Regions from separate parts of the Brevibacillus sp. BD137 genome, predicted to be linked through region 1. Evidence: a T-box and tRNA genes for the amino acid it is inferred to sense, from the RefSeq annotation. Region 1 holds a T-box; the other holds one or more tRNA genes.
The links. A T-box is a leader RNA that pairs with one kind of tRNA and senses whether it is charged. The one in region 1 lies ahead of ileS (isoleucine--tRNA ligase), so its partner is inferred to be a tRNA-Ile.

Region 1 (4,422 bases):
TTCTCCCCCCAGATTGCCATACAAATCTTCTGCGATCAGCGGCGCGTATGGTGCGATCATCTTCGCCAGCGTCAGCAACACTTCTCGCAGGGTCTGGTAAGCAGATACTTTGTCAGGCGTCATCCCACTGCTCCAGAAACGATCCCGCGAACGACGGATGTACCAGTTGCTCAACTCGTCGACGAACGCTTCGATATGCCCCGCCGGATTCATGAAATCGTAGGTTTCCAGACCTTTTACCACGTGCTGCAAGGTGGTATTCAAGCGGGAAAGTATCCAACGATCCAGCTCGTTCACAGGTGGTTGCGATGGATGCTCTTCTGACTTGAATGCATCGATCAAGGCGTATAACGAATAAAAAGCATGCGTGTTATGGATCGTATCGATCACTTTGTACTTCGCCTCGGCGACGATCCGCTTGGAGAACCGCTTACTGCTCCATGGCGCACTGTCAGACAAAAGCGCCCACCGGAACGCATCTGCACCGAACTCCTCGATTACCTCCCACGGATCGATCCCGTTTCCTTTGCTTTTAGACATCTTCTGACCGTGTTCATCCAAAACGTGACCGGTAGAGATGACCGCCTTGTAGGGTGCTTTTCCGTTATATAGGGTAGAGACTGCCAACAAGCTGAAGAACCAGCCCCGCGTCTGATCGATTCCTTCCGAAATGATGTCGGCTGGGTACTGCTCCTCGAACACCTTTTCGTCTCCGAATGGATGATGGTATTGAGCAAACGGCATCGAACCGCTATCGAACCACACATCGATGACCTCAGGTGTCCGCTCCATCGTACCACCGCAAGAGCAGCGCAGCTTCACCTCATCCACAAACGGCTTATGCAGCTCCAGCTTCTCGTCGATTGGTGCCACAGATTTCTCACGCAACTCTTTTACACTGCCTGGTGCATATTCACTGCCACAATCCTGACAAAGCCATAGATTGAGCGGCGTCCCCCAATACCGATTGCGGCTAATATTCCAGTCTACAAGCTCTTCGAGGAATTTCCCGAAGCGCCCTTCGCGCAAGTGGCCCGGATACCAGTCGATCTTGCTATTGTTTTCGATCAGCTGATCCTTGATCGCTGTCGTCTTGATGAACCAGCTCTCCATCGCGTAGTAGAGCAGGGGCGATTTGCAGCGCCAGCAGAACGGATAGCTATGCTCGTAGCGTTCCTTGGAAAACAGCAGACCGCGATGTGACAAGTCTTTGACGATATCGACGTCGCAATCCTTCACGAACCGACCTGCGAAATCTGAGATTTGATCAGTATAGCGACCAGCCAAATTCACGACGTTCACGAAATCAAGTCCATGCTGACGGGTCGTGCGATAGTCATCCTCCCCATGCGCTGGCGCAGTATGCACGATACCCGTTCCGCTCGTATCACTGACATAGTCCGCATCGACGACGATATGCCCATGGTTTACCTTGATATAGCCAAAAGGCGGCTCATACGGGGTACCGACCAATTCTGCGCCTTTGTGCGTGGACAAAACCTCGTAGTCTTCCTTGAAGACTTTCTCCGCGAGATTTTTTGCTACGACGTACACTTCATTCTTGTGCTTCACCCGCACGTAATCGAGCTCTTTGTTAACAGCCAAAGCCACGTTGGCTGGAAGTGTCCATGGTGTCGTCGTCCACGCGAGGAAGTAGTCATCGCTTGTCTTGCTTTTGAATTTGACCGTCGCACTCAAGTCCTTCACGTCTTCATAGCCCTGCGCCACTTCATGGGAGCTGAGCGTCGTCTGGCAATCCGGGCAATATGGACTGACACGATGCCCTTTGTACAGCAGTTCTTTTTTATGAATGTCAGAAAGGATGTGCCAGACACTTTCGATGTAGTCGTTGGTCAGCGTCACATATGGATGTTCCATATCCGTCCAATAGGCGATTCCTTCCGTCAGCTCGCGCCATTGCTTTTCGTACTCGAATACGCTGTTTTTGCACTCTTCAACGAACTTGGCCACCCCGTAGTTTTCGATCTCCTGCTTGCCGGAAATGCCAAGTCGCTTTTCCACCCCAAGCTCAACCGGAAGACCATGTGTATCCCAGCCTGCTTTGCGGACGACTCGGTAGCCGGACATCGTTTTGTAGCGTCCGATAAAATCCTTGATGACCCGTCCGAGTACGTGACCGATATGCGGCTGTCCGTTGGCGGTCGGAGGACCTTCATAAAAGACGAAGTTTGGCTTTCCCAGCCGATTGTCCATCGACTTGCGGAATGTATCGTCTTTCCTCCACTGTTCCAAAACGCGTAACTCTCGTGCCCTTGCTTTTTCTTTTACGTCTACTTTCCTCATCATGTACACTCCTTCTTCTGTAGTTTGCGTAGAAGTGTAGGTTCATAGAACGCAAAAAAATCCCGCCCCCTAAGGGACGAGATTTGATCTCGCGATACCACCCTTGTTCCGAAATCTTCATGCAAGCATGTCATTTCGGCACCTCTACTACGTACCATCATACGCGTCCCTTGTAACGGTGGGATTCCGGGTCAGCTTACTCCAAATGCTTCAGCTTTCCTTCTCGGAGAGGATTTTCGGCTAAGTCTTGAACGTTGGCTTTCAGCACCAGGGCCAACTCTCTGGGGAACAAGGGGATTAGCTTACTCTTTCTCGTCAATGAATTTGTTGGTGTTATTTTTGTTACTTTACTTTTTACACGGTTTTCTAAAAAATGTCAAGGGTTAGGCCACGACGCGCTTCACGCTGCGACGGCTTTCCACCTGCGACAAGAACAAGCTAAGAACCAGGATAATCGCGCCGAACAAATACGGTGCGTTCAAATGCACCCCGTACAACGTACCTGCCACTGCTGGGCCAAAAATATTCCCCAGACTCATATACGCATTGTTCATCCCCGCTACGAAGCCCTGTTCATCCCCCGCACGCTTGGAGATCAGCGTGTTGATTGCTGGACGCATAATCGATGTCAGGGTAAAGAAGAGAACCGTCATAATCAGCATATACCAGAAGTTACCCGACAATAGCATCATCACCATCGAAACAGCAGACAAGAAGAACGTCACGTTAATGAGTTTTTTCTCGCCAAAACGAGTAATGAGCTTACCGATCAGCGCTGCCTGCACAATCGTACCAGCAAGTGCTCCCACTGTGATAATGATGGAAATATCACGTGGAGTATAAGCGAACTTTGCATCGACGAACAGCGGGAAGATAACTTCGAAGTTCGCCAAGCCAAACGTCATCGTAAAGACCAGTACCAGCATGATGAAGTACGACGATTGGAACGACTTGCCGAGTTGTAAGAAGATGTTTTCCTGTTTGTCTTTGGCGTTTCGTGACGCGAGCTGCTTCTCTTTCGGAAGAGATTCTGACAAGAAGAAGATGGAACCGAGTGTAGCTACCGCACCAACTGCCGCGGAAATGTAGAACGGCATACGCAAGCCAAGCTCTGCCAAAAATCCACCAATACCAGGTCCGATAACAAATCCGAGAGACATGGCGGCCCCGAGCATCCCCAGTCCTTTTCCGCGTTTATCCTCGGTCGTAATGTCCGCTACATACGCCAGCATGGATGGAATCATCGCTGCTGCCCCAATCCCGCCGATCAGACGAGAAAGGTAGAGCACCCATGTCTGTTCAGCCAAGGCAAAAACCAGGTTGGAGATCGTAAACAGGACGAGTCCCATTACAATCATGATTTTACGACCGTACTTATCTGACCATTCCCCCGCAATCGGAGAAAAAAGAAATTGAGTCACACCAAAAGCCGCCACCAAGTATCCAGCCGTCTCCCCACCCGCGCCGAACTCTTTAAGAAACTCGGGCAAAATCGGAATAATCAAGCCAATTCCCAGCATGGCGATAAACATGTTAATCATCAGGAAGAGAATCGGTCGCTCACTATTCTCTTGTGCATTCATATTCATTTATCCAGTCCTATCCTTGTAGATTTTTCTTTTTAGCCTTGCAGCTTCGCTTTCACACTCTCAATCACCGTACGCCAAATGGCAGGGTCTGTTGAAATCTGTTGCTTAAAGTTGCGGTACAGCTCCTTTTGCTTTTCCTCAAAATCAGGAGCGTCAGCAGCCGGCAATCCAGCACGGGCAGTCGTAATCATTTCCTGCACTTCTGGAGAACGAGGTCCCCAAACTCTTGCCTCGCAGCCATCCTGGTCGAGGAAAATAAAGATCGGGATCGCACGTGCTGTGCCATTGGTCAAGTACTGATCCATCAGCTCGAGATTTTCGTCACGGATGAGAAAGCGCAATTCGATGTTGCTTTCCTCGGCAATTCGCTGAATGACAGGAACACATAAGGAAGCATCCCCACACCAGTCTGCGGTCAGGACGACCCCTTTCCAATTGCGCTGGGAGAGATCCTTCCAGACAACCAGATCCTCGTCAGTAAATGTGAGCTGATCGTACACGCGGGTCAGCTCTTCTTTATTGACGTTCA
Region 2 (4,422 bases), on a different contig from region 1:
TAATGGATCACTTTTTTCAATTGGCTTTGTGCGAGGCTCTAGCCCATCCCAATCCCAATTAATTGGAAATGAAATCATCCTCTCTCCAGACAACTATATGCTGTTCAAATCACCGTTTTATTCAATTCTTTACTGCCCCTCTTAGTCACCTTTGAAGATAAACCAACTTTCAAACCTTTTCACCACATCATTGGCTAACGCAAGGTCAAACTCTAAAAATCTATTGAAGAGAGGCACTCTTGCAAATTCTATTAAGTCCGATTCAACCATTTCTAGCTTTGCAATAAACTCCACATAATCAAAATCAATATAGTACAGTTCATTCTTGTCTACATCTTCTTCATTAGAATCATCCGACCAAACACGCACTATATTATCAGCGAATTCCATTCTTGGTGTTGGATTATGACCCATCCAAGGGCTTTTCCTGTTAATAACACTATCTAGCACATCTCTCCAAGCCTCTAGACCAGAACAACAACTCGGAGGAATTATCCTATCATTGCTTTCGAAATAGATTCCTCCTCCAATTACTACATCTGATTCATCAAACATTCGCTTTAACACTTCATGAGGTGTACCCTTAATGTCTATATTGTTATATCCCAAAAGCATCGCAATAAACAAATCAACTTCATCACTAGTAGTTTGACCTGTTAACTTGACATATTCAGTATAAGCCACATCCGTATTCAACCAATCAGGCATCTGATAATAAGGCTCTTTTATAACTGCAACAACTAAAGGGTAATCCATGCAACACTCTCCCTAATTAAAACTTCATTTTATTGTTTCTTTCTTTTAAAAACTGTAATGACGTCCCTTGAAACACCTTGTGTTTGGCTTGTATCGAAACAAGAAACTAGTTCCCATCCTTCATTGCCCATCTTATTTAGGATTCCATCAAATCCTTCAGCGTTCAATTTTCCTCCGAAGAATCCACCTGTTTGAAACTTGAGAGTTTTATATTCCCATTTTTCCACAATACTCACCCCAATGTTGAATTACGATCAAAACCATCTTTTATACGAATCCAGCACTTCTAATTATACCAAATATTTCTATACCATTCGAACCATTACCGCGACTGTAGCTGGGTGTTTTTAGGTCAGTTTTACTGTTTCACGATATAGTATTTACTCTTCATTTTATGGACACTGTTCACGAGCTATATGGACTGTCACACAACCAATACAAAAGGACATTAACCCAACAAAGTTAGTATCCTTTTGTATTGAGATAAAAATGGCATGACTCCCCCCTATACTTAAAGGAAAAAGAATGGGTGGAAAGACAACTTAGAATTAATAACATCAAACAGGTAATGACCCCGAAACTTACTAACTTTAAAGGACTGATATTATTGGAGACTGGTTTTGTCAAATAGGACAAGCAAAGGGATTCTTGGTACTACGAAGCAACATTAGAAGTAGATGAGAATGGGGAGAGGACAAGAAAGAAGAAGAGATTTAAAACCAAGAAAGAAGCTCAACAAGCATTGGCAGATTTACTAGCTTACTGATTGGCTTGATTCAAACAGATCAGCGTTGAGAAAGTACATGGAAAAGTTATAGCGACTGGGTACGTGTTTGCATATCATTCCCGCATTGGGCGATCTAGAAATATCAAAAATTTCACCTCAACGTGTTGAGAAATTCATGTTGGATCTTGATAAAAATAATATGCTGGTTCAACAATGCAAAAAATATACACCATCATAAAAGTCTCTCTTAATAAAGCTGAACGTTGGCAGATGGTATCAAAAAACGTTGTTGCTCTTGTTGATCAGGGCATAAAACAACAAAAAACCCTTATTGGATAAGGGTTTTTACTATCAATTCATATGGTGATCCGGACTGGGTTCGAACCAGCGACCCCCACCCTGTCAAGATGGTGCTCTCCCAACTGAGCTACCGGATCATGGGATATATGTGTGATCGTTTAATGGTGGGCCCTGTAGGACTCGAACCTACGACCAATCGGTTATGAGCCGACCGCTCTGACCAACTGAGCTAAGGGCCCGAATCGTATCGGACGTCGATCACATTTATTACTATACAGCATCGTAAAATGGATTTCAAGAGGAAATGAATAATTTCTTGTAAAAATTTTCACTCGTACCAAAAGAACACTAAGAAACCCAGTGAAATCAGGCTTGTTTTCCCCTTGTAAAAAGCCATTCCCCACCGCTGCTGCCCACATCCCCCCTACAAAACAGGGAGATCACCTACCTGATCGCATCACTTCTTACATGGCTGCATCAAGCATATGAGCTTCACCAGTGGAGAATTGACTCTGCCAGACAAAAAAGATCCAATAAAGCTAACAAGAACAAACAAGATAATTAGGTAACGATTGAAGCAAACACCCTCATCCCAAACCTAACCCGCCTGCTCCGTCCCTTTCGCTTTCGCCTCGACACGCAGCTCGGCTTTCTATTGCTTCGACGCCTCACTTCGTGCCAACTCGGCCTCCTGCTCATCTCTCATCCGATGGGCCATGCGGCTAGACGCATTAGCTGCCACACTCGCCACGAGGTCGTCCAAAAACGTGTGAACACGTCCCTCTCCCGACTTGGTATCCAGCCTTTTAATCACCCCGACCTTGTGCTTATCCAAATGCCCAAAGGTGGTCACTGCGATACTTCCATATCCAAATACGGAGCCTAGCGCCAATGTTTCGTCGCATCCGAATAGTCCTTCATCTGACGCAATGATGGATTGGAGCGGCTCGGACAAGAGGCCTTTCTCTGCTAACGTATCCAACTCAACGCCAACCAGGATGGCGTGCTGCATTTCTCTTTTTTCCAAGACCGCTTTTACGCTCTCGATGCACTGCGCCATTGTGAGATCTGGATGGTAAGGCGACTGCATGAGATAGACGATCTCTGCGATATCATCCAACGTCACTCCGCGTTCTGCCAAACGTGCGAGAGCAGCGTTTCTGACTTCGATGCTGTGTACTTGCTTCTTCATATAAGAGACAACCCCTTCCACAAATCGAGTGAAGTCGTTTCCTACCATAGTATCACACACGAACCAAATTGCGACAATCTTTCGCCCAAAGCCGGACTCTGCACCCAAACTATTGGGCATGCCCGCTCGCTCCTGTATAATAATGAACAGGAATATCCCAATAAGGAGGACAACGCAGTGGCCCTTGAGGAAATCATCTTGGAAAGCCGGCATTTGGGGACGCCGGAAAAGCTGATTGTCTACACACCCCAACGCTACTCGCCACTCTACTCGTATCCAGTCCTCTACGTACAGGACGGGGAAGATTACTTGGCGATGGGTAGAATGGCTTCTTTGCTGGATCAATTAAATGGGGACAAAGAATTGCCTGATATCATCGCTGTCTTTCTCCCTGTCGAGAAAAGCAAACGGAACGACCGTTATCATCCGGATGGCAAGGAGCACATGGCCTACCGCCGCTTCCTCGCTGAAGAAGTCGTGAGCTATGTCGATACGCATTACTCCACACATCCTTTGGGAAACGCACGAACACTTCTTGGCGAATCTTTGGGCGGGGTTGTCTCTCTGTTCACTGCGCTTAACTATCCACATACGTTTGGACAAGTTGCCTGCCAGTCGATTGCCATGGACGCAAAACTAAATCGTTTGGTAGCTGACGCTGACTTTTCCGTTCCGCAAACCATTTATATGGAAATCGGGACGGAGGAAACGGAAGTAAGCACGGGGCGTGGCACATTGAATCTTCTTGCGGCCAATGAGGAACTGCGCGAGATTTTGGGCACGAAAAAAGCCACCCTCATTTATGAAACGTTTGAGGGTGACCATACGTGGGGCCACTGGCAGCGCAATCTACCGCGTATGCTAAAGACGCTTTACGGGTAAACTTACCGTGGCTGTTCTTCTTGTGGGCCTTCATCCTTGATCGTCGATACGAGAGCCTCTTCGAATTCTCCTTTTCGTATCGCAGTCAAGATCGTGAAGGTCAGCACAGACAGTAGAAGCAGGACGAGAAAAATGAATGTGATCATCATAGCCGTATGCATGCCATGCGGCACCTCCTTGCACTACACAGTCTTTCCTTTGGCACAAGGAATATACGGACCCACGCTTAACATTACACAAATGAAGAATTTTCTGTTAAAATAATATCTTGTAGAGCATGATAGATAGTAAGGAGGAGTGGTTCTGATGATGTACAGTATCGTAATATTCCCATCTAGCAAGGTGCAAGAAGTAGCCAACTCTTACCGGAAACGTTATGACCCGGGCTATGCTTTGGTTCCTCCGTATATCCGTTTGAAGGAAGCCTTTGAGCTGGACGAAGCCAAGCTGCCTGAGCTGGTGAGCCATCTGGAGCAGGTTGCCTCCTCTACTGACAGCTTTTCGGCTCATTTCCATCGGGTATCTTCTTTCCACCCTACCACCAACGTGATCTATTTGGCTGTGC

Region 2: it has a tRNA-Ile gene. The T-box ahead of ileS (isoleucine--tRNA ligase) is inferred to sense a tRNA for this amino acid. The anticodon was not compared.

Annotation. Positions count from the first base shown of each region.
Region 1 covers NZ_JAOTNO010000004.1:446,189-450,610, reverse strand. Annotated here, with positions in the region: gene ileS (isoleucine--tRNA ligase) at 1-2,304, opposite strand, end outside; T-box leader at 2,374-2,632, opposite strand; gene ODZ53_RS12110 (MFS transporter) at 2,688-3,893, opposite strand; gene ODZ53_RS12105 (thioredoxin family protein) at 3,926-4,422, opposite strand, start outside.
Region 2 covers NZ_JAOTNO010000001.1:674,351-678,772, forward strand. Annotated here, with positions in the region: gene ODZ53_RS03275 (hypothetical protein) at 1-78, opposite strand, end outside; gene ODZ53_RS03280 (hypothetical protein) at 142-756, opposite strand; gene ODZ53_RS03285 (DUF4177 domain-containing protein) at 786-983, opposite strand; partial or broken gene ODZ53_RS03290 (Arm DNA-binding domain-containing protein) at 1,415-1,522, shown strand; tRNA gene ODZ53_RS03295 (tRNA-Val) at 1,845-1,920, opposite strand; tRNA gene ODZ53_RS03300 (tRNA-Ile) at 1,946-2,022, opposite strand; gene ODZ53_RS03305 (phosphatidylglycerophosphatase A family protein) at 2,436-2,975, opposite strand; gene ODZ53_RS03310 (alpha/beta hydrolase) at 3,153-3,857, shown strand; gene ODZ53_RS03315 (hypothetical protein) at 3,860-4,018, opposite strand; gene ODZ53_RS03320 (YjcG family protein) at 4,164-4,422, shown strand, end outside.